DNA from 2 places in the Shewanella sp. MR-4 genome. Region 2 is predicted to be linked to the other one. Evidence: riboswitches for the same ligand, from Rfam matches in the RefSeq annotation. Region 2 holds a riboswitch; the other holds the start of a gene.

Region 1 (7,559 bases), 520 kb from region 2:
GCAGGACGCTGGCCACAGGAATTTCTGGTGAAGCTATCGCAGGTGAACCCTGACGAGATGTGTGATCAAATCAAAGATAACCAAGCTTCCATGGTGGTGATTGATCTTTCCACCGTCGACCTTCAGAAAGCCTATCAATTTCAACGCTTGCTCGCCCGCGAACACCCGAGTGTGCGAGTCGTCTATATCCAATTTCCTAAGCAGGTTGATGCCCGTTTCTTAATGCAAGCCTCGACTACGGCTGGGGTGTTTTATCTGGATGCAGGACTGACTGAAATCAGCCTTGGCCTCTCCAACATCCTACGTGGACACAGAGTGATCCCTATCCAATTGGTGAACGGGGTGAATGATGACTTTGGACTGTTCGAAGATACCGAGCCATTAACTATCCGTGAGCGCGAAGTGTTACAAGCCCTGCTGTCTGGCAGCACTAACCTCGATATCGCCAATCAATTGTTTGTGAGTGAAAGCACCATTAAGACTCACTTGTACCGTGTCTTCCGTAAGATTGGTGTGTCTAGCCGTGGTCAAGCCATCGCTTGGGCGCAAACCTATTTACACGATGTGGTGGTGTAACCCATTGTTGATGGGTCGCTAAGCCAATATTCAATTACACAAACAAAGAAACAAATAGAAAGGGGCAATCGTCGATACGATTGCCCCTTTTGTGCTTTATGGGTTAAAGACTAATACATTAAAGATCAACGACCTAGCCAAGCGTGGAGCTTATCTTTATCTGTGATGCTTAAGGCAACCGTATCCTTTGGCGCCTCGGCAATAATCAGTTCTCCCGTCATCAATTCATCGCGTCTAAACCAATGCAGGCTTAGGCGTTGTCCGAGTGGGTATTGCTGAAGCAGCGCTTCAAATTGACCTGTCACCTGCAGATTATCCGCCGCAATTAAGATATCTCCGGCGCTTAAGCCCGCAAGGTGCGCAGGGCTGCCTTGGGCGACAGTGGTTACTTTAAGGCCGATTGGTGCGGCTTGAGTCTTAGCACCAAAGGCAATCTCATACCCTTTGGCCGAGCCACCGCCGACATCCTGTGCGCCTTGGCTCGCTCTCAGTGTCAATTCAACCCCAAACTCGGCCAGTAGCGGTGCCAGCGGGATATCGTCGGTATTGTCTAAATAGGCGAAGAGATCTTGGCAATCGCGCCCCAATAAGCGTTCAACAATCCTTTGATGACATTCATCCGTGGTGCCGCGATTTTGCAGGGCATATTCCTGCCACAGAATGGTCATTAGATCGTCGAGGTTGTATTTTCCTTGAGTCTCGCTTCTGAGGGTTAAATCCAGATACAGGGCAAACAGGGCGCCCTTAGTGTAATAACTGATAATTGCGTTTTGGGCGTTCTCATCCTGTTTGTAGAACTTAGTCCAAGCGTTAAAACTCGAGTCCTTAATGCTTTGTTTAAAGCGGCCTTGACTGCGGTATACCCGGGTAAAGGTTTCGCTCAGCATATCTAAGTAGCTTTGCTCATCGACTAAGCCTGCGCGATAGGTAAGGAAATCATCATAATAGGAGGTGATGCCCTCATAGGCCCACAGCTGCGGCGTATAGGTTTCCGCCTCGAGTTGATAGGGTAAGAAGCATTCTGGCTTGATGCGCTTGACATTCCAGCTGTGGAAATATTCATGGCTGCAGAGCGATAAATAGGTGCGGTAGTCATTATTAATCGGCGCATCCATCGACAGCGGTAAATCCTTGCGCGAGCACATGAGTGCTGTCGATGCCCTGTGTTCCAAACCTCCAAAGCCATTGTCGAGCACTGTTGTCATAAACAGATAACGTTCGAAGGGCGCTGGCGTGCCAAACAGCTTGATTTGATATTCGCAAATCGCCTTTAAATCTTGGCAGAGTCTCGGCATATGGGCGCGGTGGCGACCGTTTAGTACGATATCGTGTCTTACGCCGCAGGCTTCAAAACTAGCGTGGGTGAATAGGCCCATCTCAACCGGATGATCGATAAGTTCGTCATAGCTTTGCGCGCAAAACTCACCAAAGGCAAATTCATCGCCACTTTGGCGTGTCATGCTAGTAGCGAGTCGCCATTCGTTTAGGCTTGGCTCGGTCGGCGCCGCCATTGTTACTGTGTGTAAACCTGCCTCAAAGCCGTGGGCGGCTAAAAACACACTGCTGCCGTTAAAGAAACCGTGGGTCATATCGAGGTGCGCGGTGCGTACCGACAAGTCCCAAGCATAAACTTGATAGGTTAAGGTAAGTTGGGTGCAGAGATGTTCGACCGACCAGGTTTGTTTATCCAGTTGAGTGAGCTTAAGCGGCTCGCCGTTATCGCCTGTGGCTTTAAGGTCGATAATATTCTTGGCAAAATCCCGCACCATATAACTGCCGGGAAGCCACGCGGGCAGGCTAAAAACTTGCTTAGGGTGAGGCTTTTGTACCGTCATGGTGACGGCGAACAAGTGCGCCTTGGGATCGACGGGAATGATGTGATAGTGGATCATAATTTATCCTGTAAAACCGATGCGTTTTAATGGGCGTCATGCTGCCAAAAATGCGCACAACAGGCAAATGAAACGCAAAATATCTGGAGACACAAAGCGTTGAATTGCTAGTATACTATCCCAATTAACCCAAGGAGGACTCCCCATGGCCGAAGAAACCATTTTCAGCAAAATTATCCGCCGCGAAATTCCCGCCGACATCCTGTATCAAGACGAGCTGGTGACCGCATTTAGAGACATCTCACCAAAGGCGCCAACCCATATTCTGATTGTGCCGAATCATTTGATCCCAACTGCAAATGATATGAAAGCCTCGGATGAACCTGCACTCGGCCGGATGATGACAGTGGCGGCTAAACTGGCGGCAGAGGCGGGGATTGCCAAAGATGGTTATCGTTTGATCATGAACTGCAACAAACATGGCGGACAAGAAGTGTACCATATCCATATTCATCTCGTTGGCGGAGAGCCACTGGGACCCATGTTGAGCCAAGGTCAATGAAGGTAAATCCTGATTTTTTTCCGCTGACTCAAATGGCGCAGCGATTTGTCGATCAGCTCGCCCAGTGCCGTCGCTTAGGGTTAACCGTGCTCGAAGCCAGTGAGCACCACGTACTGATTGAGTTGCCCTATAGCACTGAGTTAATTGGTTATCCCGATACGGGTGTTATCCACGGCGGGGTGATAACCACCCTGATGGACACCGCCTGTGGCAGCGCGGTGGTGAGTGCGATTTTTCAAAAATATCAATCCTTAGAAATTTCGCCCACCCTCGACTTACGGGTCGATTATATGAAGCCCGCCCAGCCCCATAAGCCAGTTTATGGCTTTGCGGAATGCTATAAGTTGTCATCTAATATCGCCTTTACCCGCGCCATCGCCTATCAGGACAGCATCGATGATCCTATCGCCCATGCGGTGGGCTCTTTTATGCGGATCAGCCCCGAAATGGTGGGCGATGCATTTAGACAAGCCTTGATGGGAGAAGCCGTGCCGCCCTTAGGAGAGACAGATGAACTCAAATAAGCCGACCGAGCAGAAAACCCTCGATGTGCAGGGAATTGTAAAACGCGCCACCGAGCTGAATGACTTTGGTCATCTACTCGAACATGTGCCCTATGCTAAGTTTATTGGTATGAAGGTCGAGCGCTTTGGCGACGAGCTGATTTTCAAACTCCCCGCTAAGGACGACAATATCGGTAATCCCATCCTGCCCGCGATTCATGGTGGGGTAATTGCTGGTTTTATGGAAATGTCAGCCATAGTGCAATTAATGGTGTTTATGCAAACGGCAAAAGTGCCAAAAGTAGTTGATTTCTCGATTGATTACCTGCGAGCAGGCCTGCATAAGGACAGTTTTGCCGAATGTCGTATCACCCGTCAGGGGCGACGGGTCGCCAACGTGAATATCAATTGTTGGCAAACCAATCGTAAGCAGTTGATCGCAACCGCAAGGGCGCACTTTTTAATCGATTAATCGCGAGGGCGGGGCAGGATGAGCACGTTTTGCCGATGACTATGTTAAGCATAAGTTCAGCTGGCGTCGCGTAGTGTCATTGCCCATCCGTTGTTCGGCACCTAGGTTTTTGTGAGTGAGGGAAAACAAAATGAAAGCAATTTACAGTGGATTAATCTTGGCTGCAGCACTGACACTCGGTGCCTGTACTAATACGGCGGGCATTTCGGTGAACTCACTGGGAGAAACCCGCGTCGATAGCAAAAGTTTTGCCCGTGATATCAGTGTTGAAGGGGTTGAGGCGCGCCGTGTTGGCGATCTTATCCAAGGTTCGGCGTTGATTGTCAGCAAGTCCTCAAGCGATATGCGAGTGCAATATAAGTTCACTTGGTATGATGCCAGCGGCTTTACCATCGAAGATGAAGCCACCAGTTGGAAATCGGTGAAATTACACGGTAAACAACAGCTACAAGTGTCGGCCGTAGCCCCAAATGCGCAAGTGGCGAAATTCGATGTTTATGTGCGCGAGACCTATTCAAACTAATGTTTTGCGAGTGTTAGTGTGAATGTGAGTGTGGGCTAAAGAATACAGCGGCATTTCATTACGCTAACCCCCAGTCGATATCGATTAAACGGCCATTAAGCCAAAAAATGCCAGCAATGCTGGCATTTTTAATTTCAAAGTGTCTTTCTTTCCTGCTTGTCATGTATACTTAGCGCCGCCAAGGGGTGTTTGCCAACAAAGTGGCAGACTGAGATGTCATCAGACGAACCCTTAGAACCTGATCCGGCTAATACCGGCGTAGGAATGGGCCAATCAACAGCACACTTCTGAATCGCTTATTCGTTGCCGGATCTCAAACATGTATTTGAGGTCCTATGTATAACAAAAAGTCTACCAAGAGTTCCAACTTCTCCTTTTCGTTAACGCGTGCGCCATTAGCGCTGGCCATTTCGGCTGCGTTAAGCACGGCCGCATGGGCGCAAACCGATGCTATCGATAAACCTGAGCCTAGCAATGATATGGAAATCATGGTGGTGACTGCGGATTTTCGCAGTGCCAGTTTAGAAAAAATGCCATCGAGCATTACCGTTATCGATGCCCAGCAAATCCAAGATGAAAGCGCCCAACACTTTGAAGACGTGATGAATTCCATCGCTAACTTTAACTGGTCGGGTGGCAGCTCACGTCCTAAGTATTTCCAGATCCGTGGCGTAGGGGAGCAGGAGCAATATCAAGGTGCACCTAACTCATCTGTGGGTTATATCATTGATGATATTGATTTATCTGGTATTGGCATGGTGTCGAGTATGTACGATCTGCAGCAGGTCGAAGTGTTACGCGGCCCGCAGGGTACCCGCTATGGCGCCAATGCGTTAGCGGGCTTGATTTACCTTAAGAGTAATGACCCGACCGATGTGTTTGAACATGGCGCCGAGGCCTCTTTAGGCAATGACGATTTGCAAACCTTTAGCGGTTTTAGCTCAGGGCCGTTAACCGATTCGGGTAAATTGTTGTACCGTGTGTCGCTGCAGCAACATCAACAAAACGGTTATCGCGATAATCTGTATTTAAATAAAGAAGATACCAATGGTCGTGATGAATTTACTGGTCGCGCTAAATTACGCTGGTATGCCACCGACAATCTGCAACTCGATTTAACTCTGCTGCATGCCGATTTTGATAACGGCTACGATGCCTGGAGCTTAACCAACGATCCTAAACATACTATTTCGGATCAGCCGGGTGTCGATAGCCAGCGCACCACGGGCGCAGGATTTAAAGCAACTTACTCGGGCGCTGAGTCGTTTGAGTTAACCTCGCTGACTTCATTTGCCAATACCGATCACCATTATAGTTACGATGGCGATTGGGCGAACCCTGAATATTGGGCCTCCAAGCAATGTGAGGATGAGGGCAATCTCGCCCCTTGTCAGTACGATTACTTCTGGGACAAAACCGGTCAGCGTAAGACCTTATCCCAAGAGTTCCGCTTAAGCTCGACCGACCAAGGTCGTATTTTTGCCGGCTCAACCGACTGGTTACTTGGGGTTTATGCGATGAACCTTAAAGAAGATAACCAACTGTATTCTGAATATAATACTTGGCCCGATGAGGTGTTAGATTCCGAATATGAAGCAACTAATTACGCCGTATTTGGTCAGCTGGATACGGATTTAGGCGCCGATTATGCCTTGTCTGTGGGGCTGCGTGTTGAGCGTCGCAATAGCCACTACTCAGACACTAACAATGATAATTTTGATCCGAGTGAAACCATGTGGGGCGGCCATATTGCGCTGAGCAAAGTGCTGAATGAATCCCATAATGTGTACGCCCGTGTGGCGCGCGGTTACAAGGCGGGCGGTTTTAACATGACCTTGCCAGTCGAACTCAATGATAAAAAAGAGTTTGATACCGAAACCCTATACAACTACGAAATCGGTCTTAAATCCCATTGGTTTGAAGGGCTTATCGATACGAATCTGGCGCTGTTCTATATGGACAGACAGGATCAGCAAGTGGCCGCATCCCAGCAAGATCCTAACAAGCCACAACGCTTTATCCTCTACACTGAAAATGCGGGTAGCTCACACAACTACGGTGCCGAGTTGGACGCCACTTGGTATGCCACCGATAATCTCCAGTTTTACTCAAGCCTAGGTTGGTTAGAGACGGCGTACGGCGATTACCAGTACCAAGATAAATACGGTAGCGATGTGGATTTAACGGGTCGCGATTTGGCCCATTCACCACACTTGACCTACAGCTTAGGCGGCACCTATCGTGCGAACTCGGGTTGGTTTGCCAACGTCAACATGAGTGGTAAGAGTGAGTTTTACTACTCAGACAGCAACGACTCGCGCTCTGAGCCATACACCATTGTGAATGCGCGCTTAGGTTACGAGGCGAGTGCTTGGTCGGCGTATTTATGGGGCCGCAACCTGTTCGATGAAGAATATGGTGTGCGTGGTTTCTATTTTGGCAATGAGCCGGATAACGGCTGGGCGGAAAAGCAATATATCCGCTACGGCGACCCACGCCAAATTGGGGTCACACTAAACGTTAAGTTTATGTAATCCCTTGAGAATGATACATCAGATGTCAGGCTGTGCTCGCTCATTGCGCCACCGCCTGACGATTGCATTATTAGCATTTGACCTAAGGAGTGAAGATGAAACTCACCGCCGAAATTAGCATGTATCCCTTTAATGAAAATTATCTCGATCCGATCAAATGGTTTATCCATCGCTTGGACAGTTACCCCACGATTCAACGTGTTACCAATGCCATGGCGACGCAAGTCTGTGGCGAATATCAAGACGTGATGGCCATGCTGGCGACCGAGATGCAAGCCGCCCATGAAAAATGGGGCAAAGCGGTGTTTGTATGTAAGTTTATTGGTGGTGAGCTGAATTTAGCCCACAGCGAGTAACGCCCTGAGTTAACTTGAACGCTAAAGCGAAGTGGTTCAAGCAAGCGATATAGAGTGAGAGTAAGGCAATGACAGAATTATGGTTAACGCTGGTCAATAGTGTTTATGCGGCCCTAGGGGAAGTCCATGTGATGACCGCATGGGAAGCCTTAGCCGTGGTATTGGCCATGGCCTATTTGCTACTGGCTATGAAGGCAAGCG
Region 2 (7,559 bases):
TAACGAAATACTAAAGCGAGTCCGCCAATAATGCCGTTCTAAATAGTCCAAATGATGCCCCATCAGTAAGGCATCGAGTCGCCAGTCATCCAAACCCAATAACACGCCTAGGCCAATCTTATCGACACCTGCGCTGGCAACGCGGTCGGGCGTTGCGAGCCGATACGCAAAGTCCTGCTTATTGCCTCGGGTGTGATGCTTAGCATAGGTCGCCGCTTGATAGGTTTCCTGATACACCATCACAGCATCAAGCCCTAGCTCGACAAGCTGGCGATAATCAATCTCTTCAAGCGGCTGAACCTCCATAGCCAAATAACTAAACTGCTGTTTTACAATGGGTAACACGCGCTTAAAGTAATCTATCCCCACTTTGGTTTCATGCTCACCCGACACCAGTAAGATGGAGTCAAAACCACGGGATTTAATAATCGCCATTTCGGCCGCAATTTCCTGCTCATTGAGCACTTTACGCTTTAACTTATTGCTCATGCTAAAGCCGCAATAGTCGCACTCGTTGGCACACAGATTTGACAGATATAACGGCAAATAGAGTCCAATATTGGCCCCAAAGCGTTGCCGAGTGAGCGCCGCCGAGCGCTGCGCCATCTCTTCGATATAGGGCTCTGCTGCTGGAGACAACAAGGCGAGTAAACTCTCTAGATTACCCTCGGGTTGCATCAGGGCGCGCTCAACCTCCGCTGCCGTGCAGGAATATAACGCCAGCAATAACTTATCCCGTTCAATGCGGGCAAATTGGTCGACAAAACTCATTGCTGCAAGAATCCCGTTAATGGACTGGTATGGACAGCCTGGGTTTGCACTCGGCCAAGCCCCGCTTCAAAGGCGCGTCGCCCGCAATCTACTGCATCCTTAAAGCACAGCGCCATGTCAATGGGAGAAGCACTGCTCGCAATGGCGGTATTAACCAGCACGGCATCCGCTCCCAATTCCATCGCGTGCGCCGCATGGGATGGCGCGCCGATCCCCGCGTCAATCACCACAGGCACTTTTGCCTGCTCAATAATCATCTTAATAAAAGGCTCAGTCACCAACCCCTGATTGGTGCCAATTGGGCTTGCCAATGGCATCACGGCAGCGCAGCCGACCTCTTCTAAGCGGCGACACAGCACAGGATCGGCATGCACGTAGGGCATCACGATAAACCCGCGTTCACACAAGGTTTTGGCCGCCGCTAACGTCTCGACTGCATCGGGCATCAGGTATTTAGGATCGGGATGAATTTCAAGTTTAACCCATTGTGTTCCCAGCATTTCCCGCGCTAATTCGGCGGCGAATATCGCTTCTTTAGCATTACGCGCCCCCGAGGTATTAGGCAAGAGTCGCACGCCCGCTTGCCTAAGTGGCGATAACAAATCATCGGCCCCTGTTTTTAAATCAATTCTTTTCATCGCAACCGTAACCAACTGCGACTGAGACGCCTTAATTGACTCCATCATCAGCTGACTTGAGCTGAATTTTCCCGTGCCCGTAAATAATCGTGACTCAAATTCCACGCCCGCAATCGTTAACATCTTAACCTCCCGCGACAACGGCAAATACATCAATCTTATCCTCGTTTTGGCACTGGATAGATGACCATCGGTGTTTTGGCACAACGGCCTCATTAAGCACTAAGGCAACCGAGTGTTGGCAAATATTTTGTGCTTCTAACAAGGCTTGTAAACTCAGCGGTTGTTGCAGTGTTTGGGGCACATTATTGAGATGAATTAAAATCATAACAAACCTCGATTATGGACAGATTTGAATGAAACGGTTGCGGTCGAATGCTGGGTGTTAGCATTCGCCTTTTCTACGCGCTCGCTTGATTGGCATTGCATGAATTCACTCGGCTTTAATGAATTAGGCTTTAATGAACTCGGTTTTAATCCGCACACTTCGCACTCGGGATCACGGGTTAATGCGGCCGAATGCCATTGTAGCAACTTGGCATCGAAGCGCCAGAATCGCCCAAGTAGCGCTCTCGTGGAGGCGATGGAAGGGCTTGCCTCTTCGAAACTCTGATTATTACCTGTTTGCTTTGTAGCAGAGGTTGGCGGCGTGGCTAATAATAACAATTGCATCGCTAGCAGCGCCTGCATCGATGCCATCACGCCGACACTGGGGCCGAGCACACCTTGGCTGCTACAATTTTGTGGCGCGCGAGTCTTCGAGGGGAAAATACAGTGATAACAACCGCCCATTGGGAAACGCTGTTGATCAACCGCAAACAGTTGGCCGTTGAAAGTGGCAATAGAGGCGCTCACCAGAGGCAAGGCATACTCAATACACAGTCGATTGATACAATGGCGCGCCGCAAGATTATCGGTACAATCAAGCACTAACCTCGTCTCATCGCCATGGGCTAACAGACGAGCAAATACCGCGCTCGCAGACTCAAGAGTCAACCGCTCGGCAAAGGCATCAATCTCACAACCTTGCGCCAACACGGCCAATTTTTGTTTAGCAATGAGGGCTTTGTGATGGCCAATATCGTCGTCACTAAAGAGTAATTGCCTTGGCAGATTGGATAATTCCACCCTATCGCCATCGACAAGCGTTAAGCGCCCAACACCGGCACAAGCCAAATACTGCGCCGCCAATTGCCCAAGGCCGCCGAGGCCTACGATAAGGACATGAGCCTGTTTAAGCTGCAACTGGCCAGCCTCGCCGACTTCAGGTAAAAATATTTGCCGCGAATAACGAATAAAGTCTTTATCGGCAAGGGATTGCGCCTGATCTTGTATGATGCTCATAGGCTTGACTCCCAAGCCCGAGTCAATTCGGCATAGGCCATTACTGGATCATTTGCTTCGGTAATCGCCCGCACCACGGCAATATTGCTCACCCCAGTCGCTTTGACTTGGTCAAGATTCGAAGGTCCTATGCCGCCAATTGCCACTAAGGGATAGTGCGCATTTAACAGCTCAACATAATGAGTGAGTTTACATAATCCCTGCGGCGCCGATGGCATTTGCTTGGTGGTCGTCGGGAAGATATGCCCAAGGGCGATGTACGATGGCGCATGTTGATGGGCACGCAGCAACTCGAAATAACCGTGGCTCGAGATGCCAAGCGCCAGTCCTGCTGCATGAATGGCGTTAAGATCCGTTACCGCCAGATCTTCTTGGCCGAGATGGATCCCAAATGCGCCATGCTTTATCGCTAACTGCCAATGATCATTGATAAAAAGCTGCGCATCATAATGCTTACCTAAGGCAATCGCGGTTTGGATTTGTGCCTCAAGTTCGTCCGACGCCAGCACATTAGACTTTAGCGCATTAGACTTTATCCTGAGCTGTACCGTCTTCACGCCTGCCGCCAATAACTGGTCGAGTAACAGTAAGTTATCAACAACTGGATAAATCCCTAAGTCAGGATCAAGGCGATTAAACGCGCCGCATTGCAAATCACTGGATTCACTCAAGCTGTTTTGAGAATAAGCAGTGACGTGAGGATACGCCGTTAAATTGTGCGGCCAAGCGGTACGCGCCAGTGGCCCTGGGCCTTGGCCAATCCCCTCTGCATAAGTTAAGCCTTGATTGACATAGGCTTTTGCTACCACAACCGCATCCTGCAATACAAAGCCAGAGGCCAACACCGAGGCGATGGCCGAAGACAGAGTACAACCACTGCCGTGGTTATGGCGCGTGTTTATCCGCACACTGCTCAGCCAAAAACCGCCATTAGCGTCAAGCGGTGAACAGCCAGTAACCTGATGACAAATCAACAAATCTTCCGCCAAACGCTGATTATCTGTGGCGATATGATGACTTGTGATATCGCTTTTGTGATCGCTTAAGAGATCACTGGTGTTAATGCCATCACTTGCTTGAGCCGCAAAATCAATATCGCCGCCCTTGGCTAATACGCTGCACGCTAATTGCGCTGAGAGTTGCATTGCCGCAGCGGCGAATTCTGCTTTTGTGTGTATTGCTGACGCTTGTTTGTCTGTGGCGGCAGTTAGCCTTGCCAACTCCTGCACATTCGGCGTTATCAGGCTAATCAAGCCCTTAAAGGGAGTAAAATCCAGAGGTTTACTTGCAGTGCTCTTATCACCTAACTCATCACCACAGCTTGCAACCATCACAGGGTCGAGAATAACGGGGACGAGTGGAAATTGGGTTTTAAAACCAGCCAACCAGTCGGCAACTAAGTGCAGTTGCTGCTGATTTGCGAGTAAACCAATCTTAATCGCCTGAGGCGGTAGATCGGCTAACAGGGTCGAGAGCTGTGTGAGTAACATTGCCTCACTCACAGGCTCAACTAACTCCACCGCCACCGAACTTTGGGCCGTTAACGTGGTGATCACGCTGCATCCATGGCCGCCCAAATCCTTGATGGTGGCTAAGTCGGCTTGGATCCCCGCGCCGCCACCGCTGTCTGAACCCGCAATGGTCCAGACGATAGGTTTAGGCGCCACCTGGCTAATATCTTTAGCAGGGGTCATGATCAAACCTCCGCAACCTGTGCTGTCGGTCTGAGCTCTGTCCCATCCTGCTGCTTGGCCGATTCGTTGGCTGTATTTGCTGTATTAGCATCGCCCAGCGGCAGATACAGTTTGGCGCCGGAAGCCGCAAACTCGGCCGATTTTTGCGCCATGGCCGCCGCTAATTCATCTTGGGTTTTGACTCTGATTTGCTGGAGTGCCTCAGTGTTTGATTGCCCTTGTTGAGCAGGGTTTATCGATGCAAGCGCTTCAGCGCTCTCAACATTTTGGCTTGACGAAGCCACTGACAACGTACCCGCCGCTAAACTTGCCGCATAGTCGCGCACATCTTGGGTGATCTTCATCGAGCAGAACTTTGGGCCACACATAGAGCAAAAGTGCGCAACCTTGGCCGACTCCTGTGGCAGAGATTCATCGTGATAGGCTCGGGCGGTATCAGGGTCGAGTCCCAGGTTATATTGGTCTTCCCAACGGAATTCAAAACGCGCCTTGGATAATGCATTGTCGCGGATCTGCGCGCCTGGGTGGCCCTTAGCAATATCGGCGGCATGGGCGGCAATCTTGTAGGCAATCAGCCCTTGTTTGACGTCCTGCTTATTGGGCAAACCTAAGTGTTCTTTCGGCGTCACATAGCAGAGCATGGCGCAGCCATACCATGCGATCATCGCCGCACCTATCCCAGAGGTGAAGTGATCGTAACCCGGCGCAATATCAGTAATTTGTGGACCTAGAGTATAAAACGGCGCCTCGGCACAGTGAATAAGCTGCTTATCCATATTCTCTTTGATAAGTTGCATCGGGATATGTCCAGGCCCTTCGATAATGGTCTGCACATCGTATTCCCAAGCGATTTTGACCAACTCGCCTAAGGTCTCAAGCTCGGCAAACTGCGCCTCATCATTGGCATCGGCAATCGAGCCTGGACGCATACCATCGCCTAATGACAGCGACACATCGTAGGCCACGCACAGCTCGCAAATCTCACGAAAATGGGTATAGAGGAAGTTTTCTTGATGGTGGCTCAAGCACCATTTAGCCATAATCGAGCCGCCGCGGGACACAATTCCAGTCACCCGTTTGGCGGTCATGGGTACATAGCGCAATAACACGCCCGCGTGGATGGTGAAGTAATCGACGCCCTGCTCCGCTTGCTCAATCAAGGTATCGCGAAATACTTCCCAGGTCAGGTGTTCTGCAACCCCATTCACTTTTTCAAGTGCTTGATAAATCGGCACTGTGCCAATAGGCACTGGCGAGTTGCGGATGATCCATTCGCGGGTTTCATGGATATAGCGCCCAGTGGACAAGTCCATCACAGTGTCTGCGCCCCAACGGGTTGACCAGACTAGCTTTTCGACTTCCTCCTCGATGGAGGACGTGACCGCCGAGTTACCGATATTGGCATTCACTTTCACTAAGAAGTTACGACCAATAATCATAGGCTCGGCTTCTGGATGATTGATATTTAACGGAATAATCGCGCGGCCACGGGCAATTTCATCGCGGACAAACTCTGGGGTAATCGGTTTACCAATCACAGCGCCGAAGGATTCACCTTGGCCACGGCGGTTTAAGATTTCATCTTGCACCTCGGCGAGCGCCATATTTTCTCGAATCGCAACATATTCCATTTCAGGGGTAATAATCCCTTGGCGGGCATAGTGTAATTGGCTCACGCGTTTACCCGGTAAGGCACGGCGAGGACGAACAATCGCACTTGAGCCGGCTTCGAAACGCAGATGATCGAGCCCATCATCCTTGAGGCGTTGCTGGGTAAAATCTGAGGTTGCACAATCAAGCACTTCGGTATCTTGGCGCTCGATAATCCAAGGTAATCTGAGTTTGGCTAAGCCTTGGCGCACGTTAATTTGCGCAGCCGGATCGGAATAAGGACCGGCGCAGTCATACACAGGAATGGGAGGGTTTTTCTCGACTATGGGCGCGGTCGCAGTGCCGCCAATCCGTGTATCGGTTTGCAGAATTTGCCGCATCCCTACACGGAGATCCTCACGGCTTCCCTGCAAATATAACTTTTGCGAATTAGGGTGTTGTAATGGTTTAAGGGTATCGATAAAGGCTTGCGCCTGGGCGCGCGCCGCACGGCGGCTCGTTTGCCCTTGGGCATTAACGGCAATCGATTCTGAGGACGATTCTAAACTGGACATAAGCAATCTCACTTTAACAAATAAAAATGGGGTTGCTTGTCTGGAGACTTGAGTGTTGAAGCCGAGCCTTGCAAACCCTAAGCGGGTTTACGGACTCAATAACGACTAAATCGATGGGTTAATACAGGGCAAAAGGTGGCCGCTGATACGATTTAATGGATGTTATTATGCTTGTTTCCTTCGCAGGTTTTAACCTGATCAGGTTCAACGGATCCCGAATAAACGGTCTCAGCCAAGAGGCACTCCGACAAGATGGGCAAAAGTATAGGCAGAAGCGCAGTGAACAAACAAGCGTAATTTCAGAATAAAAAATAAATTATCAATCAAAAACAAAGAATGCATAACCATTTGTATTTAAATAAGTTAAACTTCAACACCTTTTGCTTTTCATGTTTTCAATTATTTTCAGTGAAAATTTATCATCACTATTTTTTAACCTTTTGGCCGCTTTACCATCATTTTATCGAGCTGCGCCTTAATGGCATCATCAATTTCTTGGTTCATTTTCTTGCCACTGCAATCAAAGGGGAAACCTAAATTCTCGGCATAGGGATTAATTTGGGTGCCCACCTTAACGACCCTATAGCAGGTATCTCCTTTACGGACAATTCGATTGGGATCCAGTTCTAAATCCAAACTGGTGGGGCCGCTAAAATCGTCTGCATTGGGCACAATCAGTACCTCCATCTCAGGGCTCATTTCAGACAAATTCGACCGTTTGCTGTAATGATTTGCTTGTTCTAACACTAAATCATCCAAGGCTTGCTCACGCTGGCGTTCAAAATAGCGCTGAGTAAATAATCCCACGCTACCAGCCGCCCCGCCGCTTTGCCCAATTGCCGCTGACGGCTCTGTACTTACCGCTTGTGCCGAGCTTGATTGGGTTTCTACCTTTTGAGGCTTAACAGCCTCTTTTGCACTCTGCTGGGTTTGGCCCTGAGTTGAGG

What was found. Region 2 has a riboswitch for thiamine pyrophosphate ahead of thiC (phosphomethylpyrimidine synthase ThiC). Riboswitches for the same ligand answer to the same signal wherever they lie in the genome.
Region 1: it holds a riboswitch for thiamine pyrophosphate, as region 2 does, so the genes downstream of both, SHEWMR4_RS12145 (TonB-dependent receptor) here and thiC (phosphomethylpyrimidine synthase ThiC) in region 2, are expected to answer to the same signal.

Annotation. Positions count from the first base shown of each region.
Region 1 covers NC_008321.1:2,755,579-2,763,137, reverse strand. The annotation lists gene SHEWMR4_RS12175 (LuxR C-terminal-related transcriptional regulator) at 1-576, shown strand, start outside; gene SHEWMR4_RS12170 (M61 family metallopeptidase) at 702-2,468, opposite strand; gene hinT (purine nucleoside phosphoramidase) at 2,614-2,970, shown strand; gene SHEWMR4_RS12160 (PaaI family thioesterase) at 2,967-3,494, shown strand; gene SHEWMR4_RS12155 (PaaI family thioesterase) at 3,481-3,945, shown strand; gene SHEWMR4_RS12150 (YcfL family protein) at 4,076-4,468, shown strand; TPP riboswitch at 4,640-4,750, shown strand; gene SHEWMR4_RS12145 (TonB-dependent receptor) at 4,804-7,002, shown strand; gene SHEWMR4_RS12140 (hypothetical protein) at 7,098-7,358, shown strand; gene pnuC (nicotinamide riboside transporter PnuC) at 7,427-7,559, shown strand, end outside.
Region 2 covers NC_008321.1:2,238,650-2,246,208, reverse strand. The annotation lists gene thiH (2-iminoacetate synthase ThiH) at 1-771, opposite strand, end outside; gene SHEWMR4_RS09925 (thiazole synthase) at 768-1,532, opposite strand; gene thiS (sulfur carrier protein ThiS) at 1,534-1,737, opposite strand; gene SHEWMR4_RS09915 (HesA/MoeB/ThiF family protein) at 1,734-2,753, opposite strand; gene thiE (thiamine phosphate synthase) at 2,750-4,447, opposite strand; gene thiC (phosphomethylpyrimidine synthase ThiC) at 4,450-6,612, opposite strand; TPP riboswitch at 6,771-6,869, opposite strand; gene SHEWMR4_RS09900 (hypothetical protein) at 7,045-7,559, opposite strand, start outside.